3 regions of the Labrys sp. LIt4 genome follow, and region 2 is predicted to be linked to each of the others. Evidence: predicted binding sites of a transcription regulator. Region 2 holds the regulator's gene; each other region holds the start of a gene.
The links. Region 2 encodes PhoB, which activates phosphate uptake and scavenging genes when phosphate is short. Its sites were predicted from a motif close to TGTCATNNANCTGTCAT; they were not measured.
Positions count from the first base shown of each region.

Region 1 (4,217 bases), on a different contig from region 2:
CCCGTCGTCGGCGGTTCGAGCCGTTCGCCGCAGATGACAGCCTACCGCCAGCAGGCGCTGGCCTGCGCTGCCGCGCTGGTAGTGGCGCCGCAGCGCCGGCGTGATCTCGCCAAGGCGGTACCCGACGCCCCGAAGATCCTGCAGGGGAATGTCTATGGCTGGTTCGAGCGGGTCGAAAAAGGCATCTACGGCCTGACGTCCGCGGGCCGGGAAGCCCTGGAGCGCTGGCCGCAGGGCTGCCCCTGACGACATGCGAGGGGCAACGGCCCCTCACACGAAAGGCGTGAAGATGTCCGGGCGCGGCGGCAGCAGGCGGCCGAAATAGGCCCGGCCTTGGTCGGAAACGGCGTTGGCGCCCGTGAAGAAGCTGTCGGGCATGTGACGGGTGCGCCCGGCGACCTGATCGAGGGATACGATGCGCGGCGACGTGCGCTTGCCATCATAATGCAGCACCACCGAGCCCGAGCCGGTAAAGGCGCTCTGGGCCGCGAAGGCGCCGGCCTCGAAGGCCTCCTTGGCATCGGTCTCGTCGATGATGCCGAGATAGCCGCGCGGCAGATAGCCCAGCGTGTCGACACGGGCGCGTGCCTTGGGAAAGCGTTGCTTCAAGGCCTTCTGGATCTCGATGCCGAGATCGCCGCCGGTAAGCTGCACATTGCCATGGGCGTCACGCTCGACCGCGCCGGCGGCCAGCACCTCGGCAAGAGGACGGCCGGCTTCGTCCTGCACGCCTTCCGACATCGAAACGATGCAGCGGCCGACGCGGGTATAGACGGTGTCGACATCGTTGAGGAACTGCTCGACCGAGAAGGGCCTCTCGGGTGTGTAGATCAGATGGGGCGCATCCTCCGGCGCCTGCTGCCAGCCGGCCGCCGCGGCGCTGAGGAAGCCCGCATGCCGGCCCATGACGATGGCGACATAGATGCCCGGCATCGCTCGGAAATCGAGGTCCATGCTGACGAATGCGTTGGCGACGAAGGCGGCCGCCGAGATGAAGCCCGGCACGTGGTCGTTCTCCATCAAATCGTTGTCGATCGTCTTGGGAGCATGCACGAAGCTGCAGGAGCCGGTCGATTGCTGGCGCAGCAGGTCGAGCGTGCCGGCCGTGTCGTTGCCGCCGATATAGATGAAGCCGCGGGCGTCGAGCTTTTCCAGCGCCTGCAGGATGGTCTGGCAATAGGCGGGATCCGGTTTGTCCCGCGTCGAGCCGAGGCCGGAATTGGGCGTGCGGGCCAGGCGCTCGAGATCGCCTTCCGAAAGCGCGGTGAGATCGACGAGATCGCCGCGCGTCAGGCCCCGTACGCCATGACGGGCGCCGAGGATGCGCAGCGAGGGATCATGCCTGCGGGCGGCGACGATGGCGCCGCAAAGGGTCTGATTGATCACGGCGGTGGGGCCGCCTCCTTGAGCGATGACGATCGACGGCATGGAGCCTCCCTGGCAATCCGGTTTCCAGTTGCTTAGCCCCGAAACCGGCGAGCGGCAATGATGCGCCGTTCACGCTATCGACAGACACCTGTCGCCGCTGGCTTGTTCCATTGTCATAATTGCTTCATTGTTCCGTCACGGAAGCGCTAACCATCCGGCCGTAAACAACGCCGTCCTTTCAAGAAGCGGCGCACCGTGAGGGAGTATTATTCATGAAGTTGAGCGTTCTGGCTTCGGCCGCGGTTCTTCTGGCCAGTGTATCCAGCGGGGCCCTCGCGGCCACCGACATTCAATGGTGGCATGCGATGACGGGGGCCAACAATGACCGCATCGTCAAGCTGGCCAACGATTTCAATGCCAGCCAGAGCGACTATCGCGTCGTTCCCGTCTACAAGGGTTCCTATCCCGATACGATGAATGCCGGCATTGCCGCTTTCCGGGCCGGCAACGCGCCCGATATCCTGCAGGTCTTCGAGGTCGGCACGGCCACCATGATGGCGGCCAAGGGAGCGATCAAGCCGGTCTACCAGCTGATGAAGGACGCCGGCGAGCCCTTCGACGAGAAGTCCTACCTGCCCGCCGTCACCGGCTATTATTCCAATGCCAAGGGCGAGATGCTGTCCTTCCCCTTCAATTCCTCGACCATGGTGATGTGGGTCAACGAGGATGCCTTGAAGAAGGCCAATCTGGCCGCGGCGCCCAAGACCTGGCCCGAGGCCTTCGAGGCGGCCAAGAAGCTGAAGGCGGCGGGTTATGCCACCTGCGGCATCTCCACGGCCTGGACGACCTGGGCCAATATCGAGGAACTCTCGGCCTGGCACAATGTGCCGCTGTCGACCAAGGCCAACGGATTGGAGGGCTTCGATACGGAACTGAAGTTCAACAACCCGGTGGTGGTGAAGCATCTGGAGAACCTGGTCGAGGCCCAGAAGGACAAGACCTTCGACTATTCCGGCCGGACCAACCAGGGTGAGGGCCGCTTCACCTCGGGCGAGTGCCCCCTGTTCCTGACCTCCTCGGCCTTCCTGGGCAATGTCAAGGCCAACGCCAAGTTCAAATATTCGGTGGCGCCGATGCCCTATTACCCCGACGTGCAGGGGGCGCCGCAGAACTCGATCATCGGGGGCGCCTCGCTCTGGGTGATGGGGGGCAAGTCGGACGAATCCTATAAGGGCGTCGCCAAATTCCTGACCTATCTGTCGAAGCCCGACGTGCAGGCCTGGTGGGCCCAGGAGACCGGTTATCTGCCGATCACCCCGGCGGCCTATGAGCTCTCCAAGAAACAGGGTTTCTATGCCAAGGATCCCAACAGCGAAGTCGCCGTGCTCGAACTGACCAACAAGCCGCCGACGGAGAATTCGCGCGGGCTGCGCCTCGGCAATCTCGCACAGATCCGCGATGTCTGGGCCGAGGAGATCGAACAGGCCCTGGCCGGCAAGAAAACCGCACAGGCTGCCATGGACGACGCCGTCCGCCGCGGCGATGCGATCCTGAAGACCTTCGCCCGTACGGCCGGGCGGTAGGGCGGCGTGAAATAAGCGAGTCAAGTGTCCGGGTGCACGGGCATCTTGCCCGTTCTTCCTACCGACCAGCGAACGCTGTGGTTTCAAGAACGGGCAAGATGCCCGTGCACCCGGAAATGGCGACCGCGAAACGCATGATTTATTTCGCGCCCTTCCAGCTTGAACGAACTGCATAGCCCGGAAGCATCCATGGAAAAACGCTCCGTCTTCTCCGGCAAGACCCTGCCTTGGCTGCTGCTGGCGCCGCAATTGGCGATCACGCTGGTGTTCTTCTACTGGCCGGTGCTGCAGGCGATCCGGCAATCCTTCTTCATCGAGGACAGTTTCGGCACCACCTCCGAATTCGTCGGGTTCGAGAACTATCAGCTCCTGTTCCAGCAACCCGAATATTACAAGGCGGTCGGCGTCACCCTGGTGTTCGCGGGCCTGGTCTCGGTGCTTTCGCTCGGCCTTGCCCTGATCCTGGCCGTGCAGGCGGACAAGAAGATCAAGGGCGCCTCCTTCTATCGCACCATGCTGGTATGGCCCTATGCCGTGGCGCCGGCGGTGGCGGGCGTGCTCTGGCTCTTCATGTTCCAGCCCTCGCTCGGCCTGGTGGCGCGCGGCCTCAAGCAGCTCGGCCTGCCCTGGGATCCCTTGCTCAACGGCAATCATGCCATGATCCTGGTGGTGCTGGCGGCAACCTGGAAACAGATCTCCTACAACTTCCTGTTCTTCCTGGCGGGGCTGCAATCGATCCCCAAATCGCTGATCGAGGCGGCGGCCATCGACGGCGCCCGGCCGGCGCGGCGCTTCTGGACGATCATCCTGCCGATGCTGTCGCCTACGACCTTCTTCCTGCTTGTCATCAACATCGTCTACGTCTTCTTCGACACCTTCGGCATCATCGATGCGGTGACGCATGGCGGCCCGGCCGGGGAGACCATCACCATGGTGTTCAAGGTCTACAACGATGGCCAGAGCGGCGGCGATCTCGGCGGTTCGGCGGCGCAATCGGTGATCCTGCTGATCCTGGTGATCGCCATGACCACCCTGCAGTTCCGTTTCATCGAGAAGAAGGTGACCTATTGATGGGGGGTATTCTTGGCGTTTTCTTGCCGACCGAGCGTGGCGCTGCCCCTCACCCTTACCCTCTCCCCGTAAGAACGGGGCGAGGGGGAGACTGGCGTGGTGCAAGGCCACAAGCTCTCGGTGCTGACGCGACGCCTGAGCCCCCTCGCCCCGTTTACGGGGAGAGGGTAAGGGTGAGGGGCAGCGCGAGGCCTA
Region 1 is NZ_JAGIPY010000013.1:6,059-10,275, forward strand. It holds gene J8I29_RS21645 (DUF2161 family putative PD-(D/E)XK-type phosphodiesterase) at 1-246, shown strand, start outside; gene J8I29_RS21650 (diphosphate--fructose-6-phosphate 1-phosphotransferase) at 271-1,428, opposite strand; gene ugpB (sn-glycerol-3-phosphate ABC transporter substrate-binding protein UgpB) at 1,641-2,951, shown strand; gene ugpA (sn-glycerol-3-phosphate ABC transporter permease UgpA) at 3,141-4,022, shown strand.
Region 1: ugpB (sn-glycerol-3-phosphate ABC transporter substrate-binding protein UgpB) is a predicted target of PhoB. The motif match lies at 1,540-1,556, and genes of this name have one in related genera.

Region 2 (4,217 bases):
TCCGAAGAGGCCATGCAGAAGGTGGAGCCCGCCAGCAAGCAGGCGATGCTGGCAGCCTATCAGTCCTATACCCAGGCCCTGCAATCGGCCGGGATCCTGCTGGGCTGGAATCGCCTGCGCCCGACGGCGGCGGCCACCTCGGTGCGGATCGCGGATGGCAAGACCCAGGTGCTGAACGGCCCCTATGCCGATACCAGGGAACAGCTGGGCGGTTTCTACCTCATCGATGTGGCGGATCTGGATGCGGCGATCGGCTGGGCGGCGCGGTGCCCGAGTGCTGCCGTCGGCACCATCGAGGTCCGGCCGATATGGGATCCGAAAGACTACTGAGCCGGACGGCCCGGCCGGTGTCCTCAGCGCCCGCCGCCGCGCTTGCCGAAACCGTCGCGCGACGCAGCTATGGACGGCTCGTCGCTCTTCTGGCGGCGCGTTCCGGCGACATTGCGGGCGCGGAGGACGCCCTGGCCGACGCCTTTGCGGCAGCCCTGGAGCATTGGCCGGCGGGCGGAGTGCCTGCCAACCCCGAGGCCTGGCTGCTGACGACGGCTCGCCGCAGGCAGATCGACGCCGCCCGCCGCGCCAAGTTGCGCGGCGAGAAGGCGAACGAGGTTATCCACCATATCGAAACCCTCGCCTCGGGGCAGGGCGAGCGGCATGTCATTCCCGATGAGCGCCTGCGCCTGATGTTCGCCTGCGCCCATCCGGCGCTCGATGTGTCCGTGCGCGCGCCGCTGATCCTCCAGGCGACATTGGGATTCGATGCCGGGGCCATCGCCAGCGCCTTCCTGGTCTCGCCGGCGGCCATGAGCCAGCGGCTGGTGCGCGCCAAGCTCAAGATCAAGCAGGCCCGCATTCCCTTCAGCATTCCCGAGCCCGATGAGTTGCCCGGCCGTCTCGATGCGGTGCTGGAAGCCGTCTACGCCGTCTATGCCGAGGGCTGGGCCGATCCGGAGGGCGCCCAGGCTCGCGAGCGCAATCTGTCGGGGGAAGGCATCTGGCTCGGCCGGCTGCTGGTCTCGCTCCTGCCGGACGAGCCGGAGGTGCTCGGCCTGCTTTCCCTGATGCTGCATGCCGAGGCGCGCCGGGAGGCCCGCCGCGGCAGGTCGGGCGACTATATCCCGCTTGAGCAGCAGGATACGTCGCTGTGGAATGCCGTTCTCATCGAGGAGGCGGAAGCCCTGCTGGCTGAGGCCGGCCGATCCGGGCGGATCGGGCGTTATCAGCTCGAAGCAGCGCTGCAGTCGGCTCATGCGCATCGGCGCATCTGTGCAACCACCGACTGGGCGGCGATCGCGACCCTCTACGAGGCACTGGTGCTGCTGACGGCCTCGCCGGTCGCCGCGATCAACCATGCCGTGGCCCTGGCACGTCTGGATGGGCCGGAGGCAGGCCTTGCCGCGCTCGACGAGGTCGTTCGCGACCGGCGTATCGCCGACTACCAGCCCTATTGGGCGGCGCGGGCGGACCTGCTGGCGCGGGCCGCGCGGCCGCAGGACGCCCGCGACGCCTATTCGCGGGCGATCGGCCTGGAGAGCGACCCCGCCATCCGACGCTATCTGCAGCGGCGGCAGGCGGATCTGGGGGCGTGATCGCGGAGCGGGGGAGCAGGCCGGACACTGAGGCTCACCCTTACACCAAATCGCGAAATCCCGGCCCGTCATTGCGAGCAAGGCGAAGCAATCCAGCAACTCGCAGGCCTGGAGTTCGGGGCTCCTGGATTGCTTCGCTTCGCTCGCAATGACGTTCGATGAGTCGAATTCAAAGCGTACTGCTATTACTCTCTACGTCGCGCAGGCTTTGCGAAACGAAGCGAGTGGGCAATGCCCCGCAAACCGCCCTCAGGACTGCTTGGCGAAGGTCTCGTCGAAGGAATAGCCGGCGCCGCGCACGGTGCGGATCGGATCGATCTCGCGGGTGCGGTTCATCGCCTTGCGCAGACGCCCGACATGCACGTCGACCGTGCGCTCGTCGATATAGACGTCCCGTCCCCAGACGCTGTCGAGCAGCTGTTCGCGCGCGAACACCCGGCCCGGCGCCTGCATCAGGAATTCGAGCAGGCGGAATTCGGTCGGGCCGAGGCGGATCTCGCGATTGCCGCGATGGACGCGCTTGGTCTCGCGGTCGAGCGAGATGTCGCCCGCCTTGAGCAGGGAGGCGACATGGTCGGGCTTGGCCCGGCGCAGCAAGGCGCGCACGCGGGCCGACAGCTCGGGCACGGAGAAGGGCTTGACGACATAGTCGTCCGCGCCGGTGGCGAGGCCGCGCACGCGTTCGGTTTCCTCGCCGCGCGCCGTGAGCATGATCACGGGCAGGCGTTCCGTCTCCGGCCGCATGCGGATGCGGCGGCACAGCTCGATACCGGACAGGCCCGGCAGCATCCAGTCCAACAGAACCAGGTCCGGCACACTTTCGCGCAGGCGGATTTCGGCATCGTCCCCGCGTGCGACGCTGTCCACCTCATAGCCTTCGGCTTCGAGATTGTAGCGCAGCAGCAGGGTCAGCGCTTCTTCGTCCTCGACGATCAGAACTTTGGGAGGCATGGCCTATCCCTTGTTATTTAGCCGGCACAGGAAGGTCGACGAGATCGGTGCTGTTGTCCGCCTTGGGCCGCTCGCCGGCCGGCGATTCACCGGTCACGAGATAATGGACCGTCTCGGCGATGTTGGTGGCGTGGTCGCCGATGCGCTCGATGTTCTTGGCGCAGAACAGAAGATGGGTGCAAAAGCCGATATTGCGCGGATCTTCCATCATATAGGTCAGCAATTCGCGGAACAGCGAGGTGTACATCGCGTCGATCTCGCCATCGGAACGCCAGACGGAGAGGGCCTCGTCGACATTGCGCTGGGCGAAGGCATCGAGCACCTGCTTGAGCTGCTCGAGTACCAGATCGGCCATGTGATCGAAGCCGCCGAAGAGCTGCGTCGGCTGGATATGGCCATGGATCGCCACCACGCGCTTGGCGACGTTCTTGCCGAGGTCGCCGATACGCTCGAGGTCGTTGGCCACGCGCAGGGCCGAGACGATCTCGCGCAGGTCGAGCGCCAGTGGCTGGCGCTTGGCGATCACCAGGATGGCGCGGTCCTCGACCTGGCGCTGCAGCTTGTCGATCGCGGCGTCGAGTTCGATCACCGCCTTGGCGCGCTGGGTATCGCGCTTGAGCAGGGCCTCGACGCTGTCGGCTACGCTCTTTTCGGCATAGCCACCCATTTCGGCGATCATGTTGCGCAGTTCGCGCAGTTCCTGATCGAAGGATGTAACGATATGGTCGGACATGCCGCCTCCAAATGAATTCGACGCTGGCCGGGGATCAGCCAAAGCGGCCGGTGATGTAGTCCTGCGTACGGCTGTCGTTCGGGGTGGTGAACATCTTGTTGGTCTGGCCGACCTCGATGAGGTCGCCCAGATAGAAGAAGGCCGTGACATCCGCGCAACGCGCCGCCTGCTGCATATTGTGCGTGACGATGACGATGGTGAAGTCCCGCTTCAATTCGTCGATCAGTTCCTCGATCTTGGCGGTCGAGATCGGATCGAGAGCGGAGGTCGGTTCGTCCAGCAGCACGACTTCGGGTTTCACCGCGATGGTGCGGGCGATGCACAGGCGCTGCTGCTGGCCGCCGGACATGCCGAGCGCCGAAGCGTGCAGGCGATCCTTCACTTCGTTCCACAAGGCGGCCTTGGTGAGGCACCATTCGACGCGCTGGTCCATCTCCGCCTTGGAGATCGACTCATGCAGGCGCACGCCGAAGGCGATGTTGTCATAGATCGACATCGGGAAGGGCGTGGGTTTCTGGAACACCATGCCGATGCGTGCGCGCAGCACCGCCGGATCGATCTCCTTGCCGATGACGTTCTGGCCGTCGAGCAGCACGCGGCCCTTGGCGGTCTGCCCCGGATAGAGGTCGTACATGCGGTTGAGCACGCGCAGCAGGGTGGACTTGCCGCAGCCGGAGGGGCCGATCATGGCGGTGACGTGGCGGTCCATCATGTCGAGATTGATGCCTTTGAGGGCATGCTTCTCGCCATAGTAGAAGTCGAGGTTTTCGACCTTGAGCTTCACGGTCGCAGCCGGATCGACGAGGGGGCGTTCGGCAACCGCGATGGAGGCTTGGGGGGGAGCGGACATGGGAGCACTCATTTCTTGGGAGCGAGCACGAAGCGGGTCAGGATGTTGAGCGCCAACACGCCGGCGGTGATGAGGAGGGCGCCGCTCCAGGCCA
Region 2 is NZ_JAGIPY010000001.1:26,138-30,354, forward strand. It holds gene J8I29_RS00105 (YciI family protein) at 1-330, shown strand, start outside; gene J8I29_RS00110 (DUF6596 domain-containing protein) at 348-1,589, shown strand; gene phoB (phosphate regulon transcriptional regulator PhoB) at 1,839-2,540, opposite strand; gene phoU (phosphate signaling complex protein PhoU) at 2,554-3,273, opposite strand; gene pstB (phosphate ABC transporter ATP-binding protein PstB) at 3,308-4,123, opposite strand; gene pstA (phosphate ABC transporter permease PstA) at 4,132-4,217, opposite strand, start outside.

Region 3 (4,217 bases), on a different contig from region 2:
ACCTTGAAAGGGCTGCACCTTAACCCAGGCTCTCCTGCGCGGGATCCCGGCCACGCAAAAGGGCGCGATCGATGATCGCGCCCGGTGATCCCGCTGAGTTGCGGATCTTTTCCTCAGGGAAGCGGACGCCCGAACTCGTCCCGCACGCCCTCGTAGCGGACATAACCGACAGGCGGCACGTCGTCATCGCCATAAAGGTCGCGCGGGCGCCCCGCCTTCGCGGCCGCCTGATCCTGCCCTCTGAGCTGGGTCAGGCCGGCGGAGATCGTCTCGACGAAGGACATGGCGCCGCCGACCACGGCAGCGGCGATCGAATAATGCAGACGCACCTGCGTCCCGTGCAGGGCCGGGGAATAGCTCCAGTGCCGGCCCCATTCATCTTCGTGGAATTCGACGCTCGACATACTCGTACCCTCAACAAAAAGTAAATGCGCTCTCGCGATATGTTTCCTATTTTCAATGCTTTATGCTAGATTATCAACCGGGTGAACCTTTCTTCACCGTCAACAAAAACTTGATGATCATGAGGTGGGCATGAGCAAGTCGGGAGCCGGCCTTGGTGCGCTGTGGACCTTTGCCGTCGCCGCCCGCCATCTGAGCTTCGCCAAGGCCGCGATCGAGCTCGACGTGACCCCCGCCGCAGTCAGCAGCCAGATCCGCGCTTTCGAAGACCGTCTCGGCACCCGGCTGTTCTTTCGCACCAGCCGAAGCATGAAGCTCACTCATGCCGGCGAAGAGCTGCTCGAATCCACAAGCGGCGCTCTGCGTACCATCGACGAGGCCCTGCGCCGGGCCGCCAACACCACCCAGCGCAAGAGTTTCACCGTTTCTTCCGGTTCATCCTTCGCCGCCAAATGGCTGGTGCCACGCCTGCCGCGTTTCCGGCAGCAATTCCCCGATATCGACATGCGCATCGACATTTCCGACACGCTTGCCGATTTCAATCGCCAGGAAATCGACGTCGCCATCCGCTTCGGCCGCGGCGCCTATGCCGGCCTGCGCTCGGATCGCCTCTTCGTCGAGGACGTCTTTCCGATCTGCAGCCCTCAGCTCCTGCACGGGCCCGTTCCCCTGCGCGAACCCAACGATTTGCAGTATTTCACCCTGATCCATCTCGACTGGCACAGCCAGGATTCGATGTGGCCGGACTGGCGCATGTGGCTGATGGCTGCCAAGGCGGACAAACCCGATCCCACGCGCGGCCTGCATTTCAGCCAGTCGATCATGACCCTGCAGGCGGCCGTGGATGGCCAGGGCGTGGCGCTGGGCAACACCAGCCTGGTGGGCGACGATCTGGCCGCCGGCCGGCTGGTACGCCCCTTCGACCTTTCCTTGAAGATCGCGCCTGAATTCGCCTATCACCTGGTGGCGCCGAGGGCCAAGGCGGACAAGCCGATGATCAAGGCGTTCCGAGACTGGATGCTCGCCGAAATCGCCAGCGGCAAGGCGGTTTGATCGCCCGGATCGCATCAAACCCCACTGTTGGCGCCGCGGCGTCCGCCGCTCCCAAGCGTCAGGCGATGATGTCCGGCGTCAACAGGTCCTCCAGCAGGGACATGCGGTCCTTGAGATGGAGCTTGCGCTTCTTCAGGCGTTGAAGCTGGAGACGGTCAGGGGACCCCACCTGTTCCAGAGCGGCAATCGCGGCGTCGAGATCGCGGTGTTCCTGGCGAAGCTGCCCCAGCTCCGCAACCATCGCGGCTTCCTCCTCCTCGGTGAGCGGATTTGACAAGCCCATACCCTTCCATTCCGAATGGCAGCTTCGGTATTTCGACCATCCTGCTGCCCTATGCCCCTTCGGGCACGGTGCCGAACTATGCCGAGCCGATTCCCCGCCCGCAAGCGCTGCGGCAAGATATCGCCATCTATTTACACCCGTTTGGCAGAGCTTGCCGGACAACTTTCACAAGCCCTTCCTAGGCCTTTGATCCAGCATTCTTTTTATGCCCTCCACACCACATTACCGCGCGGTAACCTATTGTTCCGACTAAATTTATTGCTGCTTTGCACAATCGATTCAACGCTCGAATCCGCGATTTTCCTTCGACATAGGCGACTTTTCGTGAGAACGTTAAATGTCGGAACTGTGACACAAGGAGCCGTTAATGCCTGTGCAGTCGCATTTGGTCGAACTGGAGCGCAAACATCACGCTCTTGAAACGGAACTCACCATCGCACTGGCTCATCCCTCCTCGGATGACCTCAAGATCGCAGAGCTGAAGCGTAAGAAACTCCTTCTCAAAGACGAAATTGCAAGATTGAAGAGCGCCGAGAGGCTGCACTGAACCAGTCGACACTGGTGTATGTTGACCGCCGGACCGGAGCAAAAGCCGGTACCGGCGGTTTCATTTTGTGGCCAGATCTCGTGGATCCACGTGCCAATTGATACGGACAGCTCCCCCAGACAGGTTCAGGATCGGCTGCGATCAAAGCAACAACCCATGGAGGGTTTGCTATGGCCAGCACGACACGGCGTTGGGGGATCGGCCTGGTTTCTTCCTTTCTGCTGGCTTGCGCCATGCTGCCCGTTCCCGGTGCCGTCACCGGCCAGGCCCGGGCGGCACCCGTCGTAGCTGTCCAGGCGCAGGCCCCCAGCCTCGACGAGTTCAAGGCCGTACTGTCGGACTATGGCCAATATATCTATTCCGAACGCTACGGCGAAGTCTGGAAGCCTTCGGTGGTGCCTGCCGGCTGGCATCCCTATCCAGCCTGCCGCTGGGTCTATGACCGCACTTACGGCTGGACCTATGACGATCCCACCGTCTGGGGCAAGATCATCCATCATTACGGCCGCTGGGCCTCCGATGGCAGCAATGGCTGGGTCTGGGTGCCCGGCACGCAATGGAGCCCCGCCTGGGTGATCTGGCGCGGCGGCGGCGACTGGACCGGCTGGGCGCCGACCCCGCCCGCGACCGATCAGCAGGAGATCAGCCTCGCTAACTTCAACGTGGACAGGCAATGGACCTTCATCGAGACGACCAAGCTCGGCAATCGCTGCGACAATGGGCCTTCCTCCGCGCCGGCCGGCACGTTCGCTGGCTCGACTCCAGTGACCCGCATCAAGATCGTACGTGGCATCGCCGTGTTCGTGCTGCCGCAGCCGGCCCTCGTCATCGACTATGACACCGGCCCGGTGGTGCCCTGGTCGAACGAATTCCTGGGCGAATGGCTGCTCTGGCTGAATACCGCCGCTTCCGCCGCCTCGCTCAGCGTCGGGGACAGCCTGGCCGCCTGCGCGCCTCCTCCGCCTCCGGCGGCACCCATGGCGACGCCCGTCACTTTGCCGGCCCCAGCGGCGCCTCGCATGAAATCCTGGAGCCCGCCGCCGCCTCGCTCCAGCAAACGGCGTGAAGTGCGGGTCACGGTGCCGGAGATCCCACGCAGCCGACGCCGGATCTATGGCGGGCCTGGGCCCGATTATGGCGACGAGCCCCCGATCTACAGCCCGCCGCGCCGGCGCCGCCCGCCCGTCTGGGACGAAGGGCCGATCGTGCAGAGGTCGCCGCGTTATCCCAGACCCGGTCCCGTGATCACCCCCTCCAGCAACCCGGCTACGCCCAGTTCAGGCCAGCGCCGTCGCTGGCGGCCACGGCCGAACCCCGACGGGAATCCGTCGTCACGGTGAGTGATCCGGTGATCGCAGCAGGCGAGGCGTTGAAATAGCGCCTCGCAGCGGTATGGTTCAGGCAGTCCCCGTGCTGGATTCGATCATGCCCACCACCGCCTCCCTACCCCGCCGCCATTGGTTCGAGATGACGACGGAGGATTTCCGCACCGGCGATACCGCCAACTGGATCGCCGTGCTGCCGATCGCTGCCGTCGAGCAGCACGGGCCCCATCTGCCTGTCGGGGTCGACAGCATGATCATGCAGGGCTATCTGGAGCGCGCCATCCCGCTGATCCCCGCCGATATCCCGGCGACCTTCCTGCCGATCCAGACCATCGGCAAATCCAACGAGCATCTGGAATTCCCCGGCACCCTCAGCCTCTCGGCCGAGACCGTGATCCGGTCCTGGACCGAGATCGGCGAGAGCGTGCATCGGGCCGGCATCCGCAAGCTTTTGATCGTCAATTCCCACGGCGGCAACATGGCGGCGATGGACATCGTGGCCCGCGAACTGCGCGTGCGCCACGGCATGCTGGTCGCCTTCACCTCCTGGCACATGTTCGGTTATCCGAAGGGCACCTATTCCGATGACGAGACGCGGCTCGGCATC
Region 3 is NZ_JAGIPY010000010.1:169,154-173,370, reverse strand. It holds gene J8I29_RS19420 (hypothetical protein) at 114-404, opposite strand; gene gcvA (transcriptional regulator GcvA) at 535-1,455, shown strand; gene J8I29_RS19410 (DUF465 domain-containing protein) at 1,514-1,738, opposite strand; gene J8I29_RS19405 (DUF465 domain-containing protein) at 2,106-2,285, shown strand; gene J8I29_RS19400 (DUF6600 domain-containing protein) at 2,456-3,625, shown strand; gene J8I29_RS19395 (creatininase family protein) at 3,711-4,217, shown strand, end outside.
Region 3: J8I29_RS19405 (DUF465 domain-containing protein) is a predicted target of PhoB. The motif match lies at 2,076-2,092, and genes of this name have one in related genera.